Regions from separate parts of the Paenibacillus sp. S29 genome, predicted to be linked through region 1. Evidence: predicted binding sites of a transcription regulator. Region 1 holds the regulator's gene; the other holds the start of a gene.

Region 1 (6,209 bases):
AAATACATGTTTATGTCCCAATAGATAATAATATCTTAGCACGGACTAAAAGTAAAAAAAAATAACCAGCATAAAAAATTATGCTGGTAATAAAGCATTTTCACTAAATTGACATCTAAATTGGTCTCCAGACAGAGTTTCTTCCTTCATCAGGATGTCAAGTGAGTTGTCGAACACAGGACGATGCTTTTCCAGCAACTCCAAAGTTCGGGTGTGCAGGTCAGCCATAATCTCGCCATTTTCCCGCATAAGTTCTTCTTTGGTTACCATTTCCATGTTAATAATGCCAAGTGAAGTCAAACCGGAAGTCATCATCGTATGGACGATATTCAGCGCCTGCTCAAAATCATTACTTGAGCCGGTACTGCGACCGCCATAGTACATTTCTTCCGCCGTAGCCCCTGCGAGTGAGATCATGATCTGCTCCTCCAGGAACTGCTTGGTGTATAAATAATGCTCTTGCTGTGGATTGTGGCGCACATAGCCAAGCGCTTTCCCACGTGGGCTAAGTGCTACCTGGCTTACGCTACCGGGACGAACAATTTCGGCCATAATAGCATGTCCCAGTTCATGAATCGCTACACGTTTTTTCTCTTCCAACGTCGATTCTCGATCTGTCTTTTCACCCATCATTACTTTGTCAATTGCCATCGACAGATGCTTCTGCGCAATCATTTTCTGATCCTGTCTCATCGCATAGATTGCCGCTTCATTCATCACGCTCTCCAGCTGTGCGCCGGAAAACCCGTAAGATTCCTCAGCAATTTTGTCCAGATTCGCATCTTCCTGAATCGGTTTGTTTTTGGCATGAATTTTAAGAATATGAAGACGGCCCTTCTTGTCAGGCAAATCCACTTGAATATGACGGTCAAAACGTCCTGGACGCGTTAAGGCGCTGTCCAACATTTCTTTACGGTTTGTTGCTGCAATGATCAAAATCCGCGGTGTATCTGCCGAATAAATGCCATCCATTTCTGTCAGCAACTGATTCAAAGTCTGATCATATTCTCGTTGCTGTCCACCCTCACGTTTACCACCAATTACGTCGATCTCGTCAATAAAAATAATCGCATTTTCCTTCTTTTCCTTGGCTGCACGAGTACGTGCCTCCCTAAACAACTCACGGACACGACCCGCGCCAACACCAACGTACATTTCAACAAATTCACTACCTGAGGCTGCAACAAATACAGAATTAGTATAGTGTGCGGCTGCTTTCGCCATCAGTGTTTTCCCTGTTCCCGGAGGACCTGTGAGCAGAACACCTTTTAATGGACGGATACCAAACTTGGAAATTTCATCATGTCGATTCAAAAAGTCCAGGGCCTCACGCAACTCCTGTTTAGCGCTTTCCTGCCCACCGATTTCCTCAAAAGTCAGCTTGTCCGGACCATTTTTTTTGCGTTTACGTTCTTGCCCAGCACCTACGGCCAAGCCGCCACGCGCATGCATGAGCATTAACAAGCCGCTGAGCATCACGCCAGCAACTAGAAGAGGGATAATATTCACCCCAATAAAAACGAGAAATATAATAGTCACCGGCACTATGCCGATTAATGTTTCCTTGATCCATCTAGGCATTAGGCCATACCCCCATTTGCTGAGATTGACGTGGCAAAACGATAAACTTGGTCGCTTTACCTTCGCTGAGTCGGATATAGACATTGTTCGAATCCATGTCGGTATCAGCTTTGATACCCGTCTTTTTCTTTTTCATCTGCTCAACTGTAGATGAAATTTGAGTATACTTTTTATTTTCCATCGCTTCGGCTACAGGAAACATAGCCTCAGACCACCATTGATTCAGTGCTGAATTGGAACGATCTTCAATATCCAGCTTAATGGTACGGCTGCCAATGATGGTTTGTCCTTTTTGCTTAACCACATCGACTAATCCGGCCACATCCGCCTGTGGTTTGAGATCTAGTTTCAATACAACCTGATCCTGTTTAATATCTATTTGAGCGCTTGTCACGCCTGGATATTGAGAAACCAGTTTTTCCAGAGGACTTTGCATTGTAACCTGACGGTAAATGAACCATCCCCCAAATAGCAGCAAAGCTGCCAAAACTGCCGCCACAACGATAGGAACTGCACGCAATTTCAAACAACATCCTCCTCTCAAAATGTAAAACACAGAAGAAACGGGACGAATGTCAACAAACAACCAAATTGCATGATCTTACAGCGATCAGCAATTCTTTTTTCTATCATTTTTGTCTATCACTTATAAAATATAGTATATCATAACGTATATCTAATATCGAAGGCAATGTGTGGAGGAGTTGTGATGAGGCAAAATCTTTGGTTAAGGTGGAGGCGAGACGCTGAGCGTAGGATTTGATCTTACGATCGCTGTTGCCACCCGATTTTTCTCGATTATATTCTTACGGAGAAAATCCGGCGGCAAGGCGAACGCTCCGCTTCTCCAGATTCAAATCCTCCACTCCGTACTGTCCGCCATAAAGATGAATTTGCCCTAGGAGAGAAGATGGATAGGTAAAGATGCTTCACTGGTTTTCAGCCCATTATACGGCATAGCAAGACTAAAAGACGTAAATACGAATTTCATCGCATTTACGTCTTTTTCTTAAGCTTTCAATTATTTACTAGTCATTCATTCCACATCTGCTAATCCTCAACCAGCTAGTTATTGGGCAAAGTATATTTTACACCCGTCGCTACCCCATCTGAGAAACGATAAAAGCTGTAGTAATGATGACTTCCATCATCGTAAAACAACTGCCACACATATTCGCCATTGAACACACTCGGCTGAAGCCTTACAATTTTTACACCTGGAAGCTGCTGCTGAATTATTGCCGTCATTTTTTGCTCATCGACTCCATTCTTCAGCAGTTCGGTGTGAACACCGCTATTATCTGCGGCAGGTACGTTAGGTTGTCCTTCCACTTTTTGAAAAGGAACCCACACCATTATATTTTCATTCTGTGCATTTTTCCCTTGAACCACCCAATATACCTGATCCCACACAGACTTCCATGTTTGAGTCGTGCTAACCAGACCACCTGATTGCTTGGCCTTAATGATAGCGGCATTTTTCTCAGCCACCTGGTCTTGAGTAACATAGGAATAATACCAGAAAATGCTGACCAGGATCAGTATTACGGCCAAAATGGCGACCGCTATCCACTTTTTCTTATTTTTCAAACCCGTGCTTCCTCTCTAAGGGGATGTGACACCTGAATTAGCGCGACAGCAGCCCTTCAAAGGCGGCTTGTGCCTCATGTTTGATGCGTTCCTCGTCCATAGTCAGGCATTCGCCGTTTTTCACAACCTGACGACCGTCTACCCATACGTGAACCACGTCTTTGGCGCTTGCTGAGTATACCGCATGGGAAATAAGATCTGTACGCGGCAAGAAATGTGCCTGATTCAGATCCAGCGCGATAAAGTCAGCCTTGTTGCCTGCTGCCAACGCTCCTACTTCTTTTAAACCAATTGACTTTGCACCGTATTCTGTTGCCAGACGCAGCGCTTCACTCGCAGGAACTGCCGTAGGGTCACCAGATACACCCTTGTGAATAAGTGCTGCCAGACGCATTTCCTCGAACATATCCAGGTTATTATTACTGGCAGGACCATCCGTTCCGAGAGAAACGGTAACCCCTGCACGCAGCAATTCAGGCACTCTTGCCACACCACTTGCCAGCTTCAAGTTGCTACCTGGGTTGTGCGAAACCGCTACACCACGTTCAGCCAGTAAAGCTATTTCTTCGTCATTCAAATGAACGCCATGGGCAACAAGCGAAGGACGGGAGAAAAAGCCAAACTTATCCAAGTGTGCAACTGGACGCAAACCGTAGTCACGTACGTTTTGCTCCACTTCGGCGATCGTCTCAGACATGTGCGTATGCAGCGGCAAATCCAGATCATGCGCAGCTTGTACGAATTTTTCAATAAACGCAGGTGGACAGGTGTATGGCGCATGCGGTGACATCATCGTTGTAATACGCCCGTCTGCTTTACCATGCCAGTTACGCGCAAAAGTTACGGCCTCAGCCAGCTTGATTCGCTGTTCTTCCTCCGAACATAGTCCAATTGCTCCACGCATCAGACTTGCACGAATACCTGACTCTTCAGCCACACGAGCCACCTCATCCATATGATCGTACATGTCCAGGAAGGTCGTTGTTCCACCTTTCAGCATTTCCAGCACAGACAACGACGTACCCCAGTACACGTCCGTAGATGTAAACTTGGCTTCCATAGGCCACATTTTTTCCTGAAGCCATACTTGAAGTGCCAAGTCATCTCCATGCCCACGCAGCAGAGACATCGCCGCATGACCATGAGTATTAATCAGACCAGGTAAAAATAAAAGCCCCTTACCATCGATCGCTTCCGTCTCTTCCTCACCCGAAGGCAAAGTCTCGCCAATGTAAGTAATGCGGCTATCTTCCACAATCATAAAACCATGGATTACCCCAGCTTCTGGTCCATTTACGGCAAAAGAGCCGTTTTTAATCATCCATTTATTCACTGTCATATTGTGTTTCTTCCTTTCCGTCCTCCAAATAATAAGCGAGGCTAAGCAAATCAGTTGTAAAGTCTGTGGCATGAATCCGAATGTTGGCCGGTGCCTTGAGAGTAGTCGGTGCAAAGTTCAGGATCGCTCCAATTCCGCTCTCAATAAGCCTGTCAGCCACGTGCTGTGCTTCAAAATCAGGTACGGTAATAATCCCGATTCGAATGTTTTTTTCTCTCACAGTCGCTTCCAGTTCATCCATCGGTTGCACGACCAATGTATTGATCTTGGTCCCTACCTTATCCGGAAACGCATCAAATACCGCTACAATCTTCATATTGTCTTTTAAATAAGCGTTATAATTCGAAAGGGCTTGCCCCAGATTACCTGCTCCGACCAATACTACATTAATTTGCTGATCGATTTTCAGGATATGGCGTATTTTCTCAATTAGATAAGAAACATCATAACCGATACCCTTCCGACCAAAATCTCCAAAATAGGCGAGATCTTTACGGATTTGGGCCGGGTTCAAATCTAGCCTCTGTCCCAACTCTTGAGAAGAGACCGTAGCCACCTCCCGTTTGTGAAGTGCATTCAGATAACGTAAATATACGGGTAACCTCCGTACGACAGCCTCTGAAATTTTATCTGATTTCATACTTGCTCCCCCTAATTGTAACGAACATACTTAGTGTCCGTCCGTTATGCCTCGGTCTCCGGGGCGGATTGGAGCCATTCGGCGATGCGGGGCACCATTTGCTCCGATGGCATATGCTCCATTTTTGGTCCCGGTAACGAGTACAAAAAGTGCTTTCCGTAATAGGATTCGATCACACGCGTATCGTAAACGATAACGACCCCGTGGTCGCTCGCTGTACGAACCAACCGACCAAATCCCTGTTTGAAGCGAATGACCGCTTGTGGTACAGACAGCTTCATAAATGGATTCTTCTTCTGCTGCTGGAGCAGCTCGCTTTTTGCCTCCAGCAACGGGTGATTCGGCGGTTGAAATGGCAAGCGAACAATGGCCAGACAAGTCAGAGCCTTCCCCGGAATATCGACGCCTTCCCAGAAGCTGCTGGTTCCCAGCAATACAGAAGCTTTGGCTTCCTGAAAACGGCGGGTTAACTTGCTGCGACTCCCACTGTCCACACCTTGTCCCAGCACAGTAATTTCGCTGGATGCTAAGGCCTCTTTAAGCGGCTCATACACTTGCCGGAGCATCCGATAGGAAGTAAACAGAACGAGCATTCTCCCCCGCGTCGCCTGAGCAGTCGCTCCTAGAGAGCTAACGAGCATATCTACAAAGTGTGCATCTCCTACACTGCCCTTCACGCTTGGGAAATCCCGTGGAATGACCAGCAACACCTGATCCCTGTAATTAAAGGGTGACGGGAGCTGCGAAGTCATCAGCCGCTCTTGATCTGCGGCTTCCTGCAAGCCGAGCTGATCGATCATGTACTGAAACGACTTATCTACCGATAAGGTAGCAGACGTCAGAATAATGCTTCTTTTTTTGTCAAAAAACATTTCTTTCAACTGGCGGCTCACATCGACGGGCACCGCATAAAATTGTAATGATTTACTGCGGAATTGCCCACTCGCTTCGAGCCAGTATACGGTTGTTTCATCATCGAGTCGCATAAAAAAGCGCAAATTTTCTCGAATCCCCGCCAGATCCTTGAGCAGACCCGTGATATCTGTAATAAGGCTATCC
Region 2 (6,209 bases), on a different contig from region 1:
AAAGAAATGAATGTGGAAGATAAGAAACTCGTGGGTTCTGTTGCTGAGCGACGTGATGCTAGAGCACAAGTAGCGGCAAGAGGTTAAAGAGGACATACCATGAAACCACTGGATTACGATCAGCTTGAGCAACTAGCGAAAATAGTGAGAGTCACGCCGGAGGATGCAGTATATTCCGGGCCAGTGGCCGAATGGCTTGAACCAGAGAAGATCCGTTCTGTGATGGAGTATTATGGCGATCTTCTGCGTGCTGAAGACGATTTAACCGCAGCCGTTTATTTTGTGAACCAGTTGCGTGGTCTCGTGTTTGCACAGCATTTTATGGTGTCACTGTGTGAACGCCGTTTGGATCTGTCCGTATCTAATCTCAGATTTCATATTTGTTATGAAGGTCAATATCCCTCTATTAGCATCCAGGTCATCGATCTCACAGAGCTGGACAATACGCGGAACAATGGGGATGACCATTCTTCCGAACAGGCTCAGCAAGTGTTACGTGACTTTTACAGTTTGCAGATGCGGCCCATAATGGAGGCAATAGCTGCAGTGGGAAGCGCATCTATTGGGCAAATGTGGGGACAGTTTCCGTTGACATTGCTGTATTTTAAGGATAGAGTACAGCCATCGTTGACTGATCCTCAGGATGTGGAGCGCTTTGAACAAGATTATATTTATGTGACACGTGAGCTGAAGGGAGAGGTATTCGGACGTAAAAGAAATCCGTTTACGGTTCGTCTCATTGAATTGGACAATCCTTACCGCCCCGGTGAAAATACCTACATGAAACCGTCCTGTTGCCAATATTACAAGACAGGTGGAGGCCAGCGGTATTGTTATGCTTGCCCAAAAATGTCCGCTTCCGAACGTGAAGAACGCAGACTCGAAGTGATGGCATCACGGTAAAGGATCTGCGGATGTTGGCATGTCCGTCACGTTTTGGTTAAAATAGGTTATGTAACCTAAACCAAGCGACACGAAGGAGGATGCTGTATGTCTGTTTATTCACATAATGCCGTAACACCAGCGAATCAGGAGGTTTCTCTGGATACTTACACCGGTAAGGTGCTGGTTATTGCGAATACCGCCAGTAAATGTGGACTTACCCCGCAATATGGGGATTTGCAAAAGCTTTATGATGAATATAAGGATCGGGGATTAGTTGTATTAGGCTTTCCTTGCAACCAATTTGGCGGTCAGGAGCCGGGCAGCAGCGAGGAAGCGGCTGAATTTTGCCAACTGAATTACGGGGTTAGTTTCCCGGTATTCGCCAAAGTGGACGTCAACGGACCGGATACAGCGCCTCTGTTTGAATATTTGAAAAAGCAACAGCCTGGAGAACAGGAAGATGGAACAATTCAGTGGAATTTCACGAAATTCATTGTGAATCGTGAAGGTGTACCTGTGGGTCGTTTTGAACCGAAGGAGTCACCAGAAGCGATGAAAGCAGCCATTGAGCAATTGTTATAGTAGCTTTGCCTTAACTCCAAAGTATATGTTTAAAAAGGTCTGATTTCCTGCGTGTCTCCGGGAAACGGACCTTTTTTTGTTCTCTACATGTGCATTTGTTTAAGGGGGGCGCATCATGTGAAAGTCGATTCCAAGGGCATAATCAGGGGGCTTACAGGGAAAACTGAATGGAGCAAAAAAATATTTCAGCAAACCGTTGATTTTGTATATCCTTTCTTTTTTAAATGTGGACAAATTGTGAATATCACGAAAAGCTATTGTAATGTGAAAAATATCACACTATAATAAGCGCATGAAGTGAAATAAATCACAAACGCAAACGAGCTGTTTACGTGAAACTATTCACAATTATTATACATTTTATGCCCACACACCAAGGAGGAATTTTACATGAAAGTAGCAGTTATCGGATGTACACACGCAGGCACGGCAGCTATCGTCAACACAGCTAAATGTTATCCAGATGCAGAAATTACCGTTTACGAGCGTAATGATAATATTTCATTTTTATCTTGTGGTATTGCCCTGTATGTAGGTGGTGTCGTTAAAGATCCACACGGCCTGTTTTATTCGTCTCCAGATCAACTGTCTGACTTGGGTGTAGTGACCAAGATGCTTCACGAGGTAACGAGTGTGGATACGGCAGGCAAGACGCTGCATGCACGTAATCTCCAAACAGGTGAAGAATTTACAGACACATTTGATAAATTGATTGTGACCACAGGATCATGGCCCATTATTCCAAAGCTGGAGGGCATTGAACTTGATCATATTTTGCTCTGTAAAAACTATAATCATTCCAATGATATCATTGAGAAAGCCCAGCACGTACAGAACATTACAGTCGTCGGGGCTGGATACATTGGTGTTGAACTGGTAGAAGCTTTCCAAATGAACGGTAAAAACGTAACGCTGATCGACAGTGCTGATCGTATATTGAATAAGTATTTGGACCATGAGTATACAGACCGGATTGAAAGTTCCCTGAAGGAACATGGCATTAAGCTGGTACTTGGCGAAACGGTGAGTCGTTTTGAGGGTACGAACGGTAAGGTGAGTAAAGTCGTGACCTCTAAAGGAGAATATGAAACAGAGCTTGTTATTCTCTGCATCGGTTTCCGACCTCAAACGGATCTGCTCAAAGGTCAGGTAGATATGTTGCCTAACGGTGCGATCATTGTGGATAACTATATGCAAAGTAGCTGCCCGGACGTGTTTGCAGCAGGTGATAGTTGTGCAATCCGCTATAATCCGACAGGTAAAACGGCTTATATCCCTTTGGCAACCAACGCAGTTCGTATGGGTACGCTGGTAGCACGTAATCTGGTACAACCAACGATTGCCTACATGGGAACCCAAGGAACTTCGGGTATCAAAATTTACGAAGACAATATCGCAGGAACAGGCTTGACGGAAGCGGCGGCAACGGACGAAGGCATGACTGTAGAAGCTGTAACCATTGAGGACAGCTACCGGCCTGAATTTATGCCAACCTCCGAAAAGGTATTACTGAAAGTGGTATATGAGCAGGAGACACGAAGAATTTTGGGGGCTCAAATTATGTCGAAGGTGGATTTGACGCAATCCATTAACACACTATCCGTAGCCATTCAAAATCATATGACCATTGACCAGTTGGCCTTTGTCGATTTCTTCTTCCAGCCGCATTATAACAAGCCTTGGAATTTCCTGAATGCAGCAGGCTTGCAAGCATTGCCTACAATATCCGAACGGAACCCAGTTACTGTATAATTAGATTTGTCTGTGACATTGTTCATAAGTTTGTCAACAATCTGAGACGTACGGACGAATCCTTATAGTACAATATAGAGTAGCATAAGGATTAGGGGGTAAGTAGCTTATGGATTTGTTTTATATCCTTTTTCTTGTAGTCGTGGCCCTGGTAGGCCTCGGTGGAGTTATTTGGTTCTTGAGAGCAGTTGAAAAGGAAGAATACAACTAAATGTAAAGCGCGTAGTAGCGCAGTAGATGTAATAATACAGAAAGACAGTCCTTTTTCCAAGGGCTGTTTTTTTTATAGTTGAGAAAGTGATTTTTTTCACAAACATAATCACTGATTTTAAATAAAATATGAAAGAAGAATATTTTAGTAAAAAGATATTAAAGGAGCGGGGACATATGGCGAGCTATAAACCGGGGCAAATTGCTGAAAAGACGGTGGAAACAGGAGTGGCCAAGGCGAACAACCCGTGGACTGTGGCGGTGGTACTGGGATTTTTGGCAGGTGCATTTATTGCACTCGGTTTTTTGCTGGATATACGTGTTATTGCAAGTGCGCCTAAAGAATGGGGAAGCATTGCCACCTTTATTGGAGCTGCGGTGTTCCCCGTAGGTCTGGTATTAGTTTTGATCGCCGGCGGAGAATTGCTGACCGGCAATATGATGGCGGTCCCTTTGGCGAGATGGGCAGGACGGATTAAGACAGGAGCCTTGCTTCGTAACTTGGCGATTATTACGCTCAGTAATTTTGCAGGTGCGTTATTCGTTGCATTTTTCTTTGGGCATGTGCTGGGTTTGACAGAAACGGGCCCTTATCTGGACAAAGTGGTGGATATGGCAGGACATAAGCTACATGAAAGCTTTTTGCAGTCTTTTATATCGGGTATAGGATGTAACTGGCTCGTAGCACTGGCTGTATGGCTGGCATATAGCACAGACTCTATCGGTGGCAAAATTATGGGCATTTGGTTTCCAACAATGGCCTTTGTCGCTATTGGATTTCAGCACGTTGTTGCCAATATGTTTCTCATTCCGGCGGCTATTTTTGCAGGCCACTTTTCGTGGGCAGATTATGTTATGAACTTCATTCCGGTCTGGCTGGGGAATTTGGTAGGAGGTAGCCTGTTTGTGGCTGGAGCCTACTGGTTGGCCTATTTGAAAAAGCCTCAAACCAACGCACTTCCAGCGAATGAATCTCCAACTACTTCTTCGGTTGCACATCAAATCCGTTGAGTGGTCCTGCTTAATTACGGTACTTTAAACAGCAATGAACAAAGCAAATCCGCCATGACAGGCCCGGGGGAACGAAACCTGTCATGGCGGATTTTTTTGGGAGTGGTCCATGATTTGGCATGGAGGATGAGTGTGCTCTCGTCCCATAATGCCTTGATCTCTTTTACCCTCGGTAAGATATGATGAAACAGGATGTTGAAAAAAATTATGATTCTAAAAAAATCCGTTTTGCTCTATGCAGCAGACGGATTTTTTAATATTTTGGAGAGCGGCTGTGTGGGAAAATCCTTCTCTTGCCATAGGCCAAAGCTGTGGATATGATAAGATCAGTGTAATTTTTGGAAACGGTAACGGAAAGGAGCATCAACACTATGGATCATCGTAATAGCGCGCCTCCTGAGGCCACGCTTCAACAAGACTTACAAATGGGGCAGCGGATGACGGAGCAGCAGGACGGTATTTTTCCAGCTGTATGCCCGTTAGATTGCCCGGATACGTGTGGGCTCCTACTTCACAAGGAAAATGGAAAGATAGTCAAGGTGACTGGGAACCCGGATCATCCTATTACCAAAGGGGCTATTTGTAACAAAGTTCGCAATATGACGGAGCGGGTATATGATCCTGATCGGGTGCTCTATCCGTTGAAACGTATAGGCCCCAAAGGAGAAGGGAAATTTGAACGTATTAGCTGGGAGGAGGCAGTCGATACCATTACAGGTCGGTTCAAGGAGCTGATACGTATGGACGGACCGGAATCTATTCTTCCCTACAGCTTTTATGGCAATATGGGCGTATTGAGTGTGGATGGAATGGACCGCCGATTTTTTAATGCGCTGGGTTCAAGCCAACTGGATCAGACGATATGTAGCGTGGCAGGGAATGAAGGCTGGGCGTCCGTTATGGGTTTTAAGGGCGGCACCAGCCCGGAGGACACGGAGGATGCAGACCTCATTATTGTGTGGGGTGGAAATGTCATTAGCACGAACATGCATCAGGTCGTTTTGGCTGAGAAAGCACGTAAAAAAGGTGCTAAGGTGGTCGTTATTGACGTTCATCGCAACCGGACGGCGCAATGGGCGGATTGGTTCATTCCGTTATATCCGGGGACGGATACGGCGCTCGCGCTGGGTGTTATGAATGTGCTGTTCGCTCAGGGACTGACGGACGACGAGTTTTTACATCGCTACACGGTAGGCCATGAGGAACTGCGCGAGCATGTTAAGACATATACACCAGAGCGAGTTTCGCGGATTACCGGCGTACCGGAAGCGGATATCATCCGTTTGGCGGAAATGTACGGAACTGCGCGAGCAGCGTATATCAATATCGGCAATGGGCTTCAGCATCATGATAATGGCGGTATGAACGTACGTGCGGTTACATGCTTGCCTGCGCTCACTGGACAATGGCTGAAGCACGGCGGGGGAGCGTCACGCTCTAATGGCGCTTATGGCAAGTTTAACGGCGCCAATCTGGCGCGTCCTGATCTGCGACAGAATCCGGATGCACGGGTGATCAACATGAATCGGATCGGAGAAGCGCTGCTACAGAAGGAACAGCCGATTAAGGCGTTATTCGTATACTGCAGTAACCCGGTAGTTGTAGCCCCCGATTCGGAACGGGTGACTGAAGGATTCGGACGAGAGGATTTGTTCACAGTCGTTCATGACCTGTTTCTTACGGATACGGCCCGTTATGCCGATATTGTGCTGCCTGCAGCGTCTTCCTTTGAAGGTACAGACCTATATAAATCCTACTGGCATCACTAT

What was found. The regulator Rex, encoded in region 1, represses fermentation and respiration genes when NADH is low (regulators of the CRP and FNR family bind a similar motif). The targets are predictions, from matches to a motif close to TTGTGAAATATTTCACAA.
Region 2: a site for Rex is predicted at 3,515-3,532, ahead of ACL9RM_RS02335 (formate/nitrite transporter family protein). Genes of this name have one in related genera too.

What each region holds. Positions count from the first base shown of each region.
Region 1 is NZ_JBMOUI010000002.1:369,061-375,269, reverse strand. It holds gene ACL9RM_RS04780 (AAA family ATPase) at 79-1,581, opposite strand; gene ACL9RM_RS04775 (hypothetical protein) at 1,574-2,107, opposite strand; gene ACL9RM_RS04770 (DUF5590 domain-containing protein) at 2,647-3,171, opposite strand; gene ACL9RM_RS04765 (amidohydrolase) at 3,209-4,510, opposite strand; gene ACL9RM_RS04760 (redox-sensing transcriptional repressor Rex) at 4,497-5,150, opposite strand; gene dinG (ATP-dependent DNA helicase DinG) at 5,195-6,209, opposite strand, start outside.
Region 2 is NZ_JBMOUI010000001.1:498,406-504,614, forward strand. It holds gene ACL9RM_RS02315 (ABC transporter ATP-binding protein) at 1-87, shown strand, start outside; gene ACL9RM_RS02320 (hypothetical protein) at 100-903, shown strand; gene ACL9RM_RS02325 (glutathione peroxidase) at 991-1,467, shown strand; gene ACL9RM_RS02330 (FAD-dependent oxidoreductase) at 1,858-3,219, shown strand; gene ACL9RM_RS02335 (formate/nitrite transporter family protein) at 3,607-4,440, shown strand; gene ACL9RM_RS02340 (molybdopterin-containing oxidoreductase family protein) at 4,812-6,209, shown strand, end outside.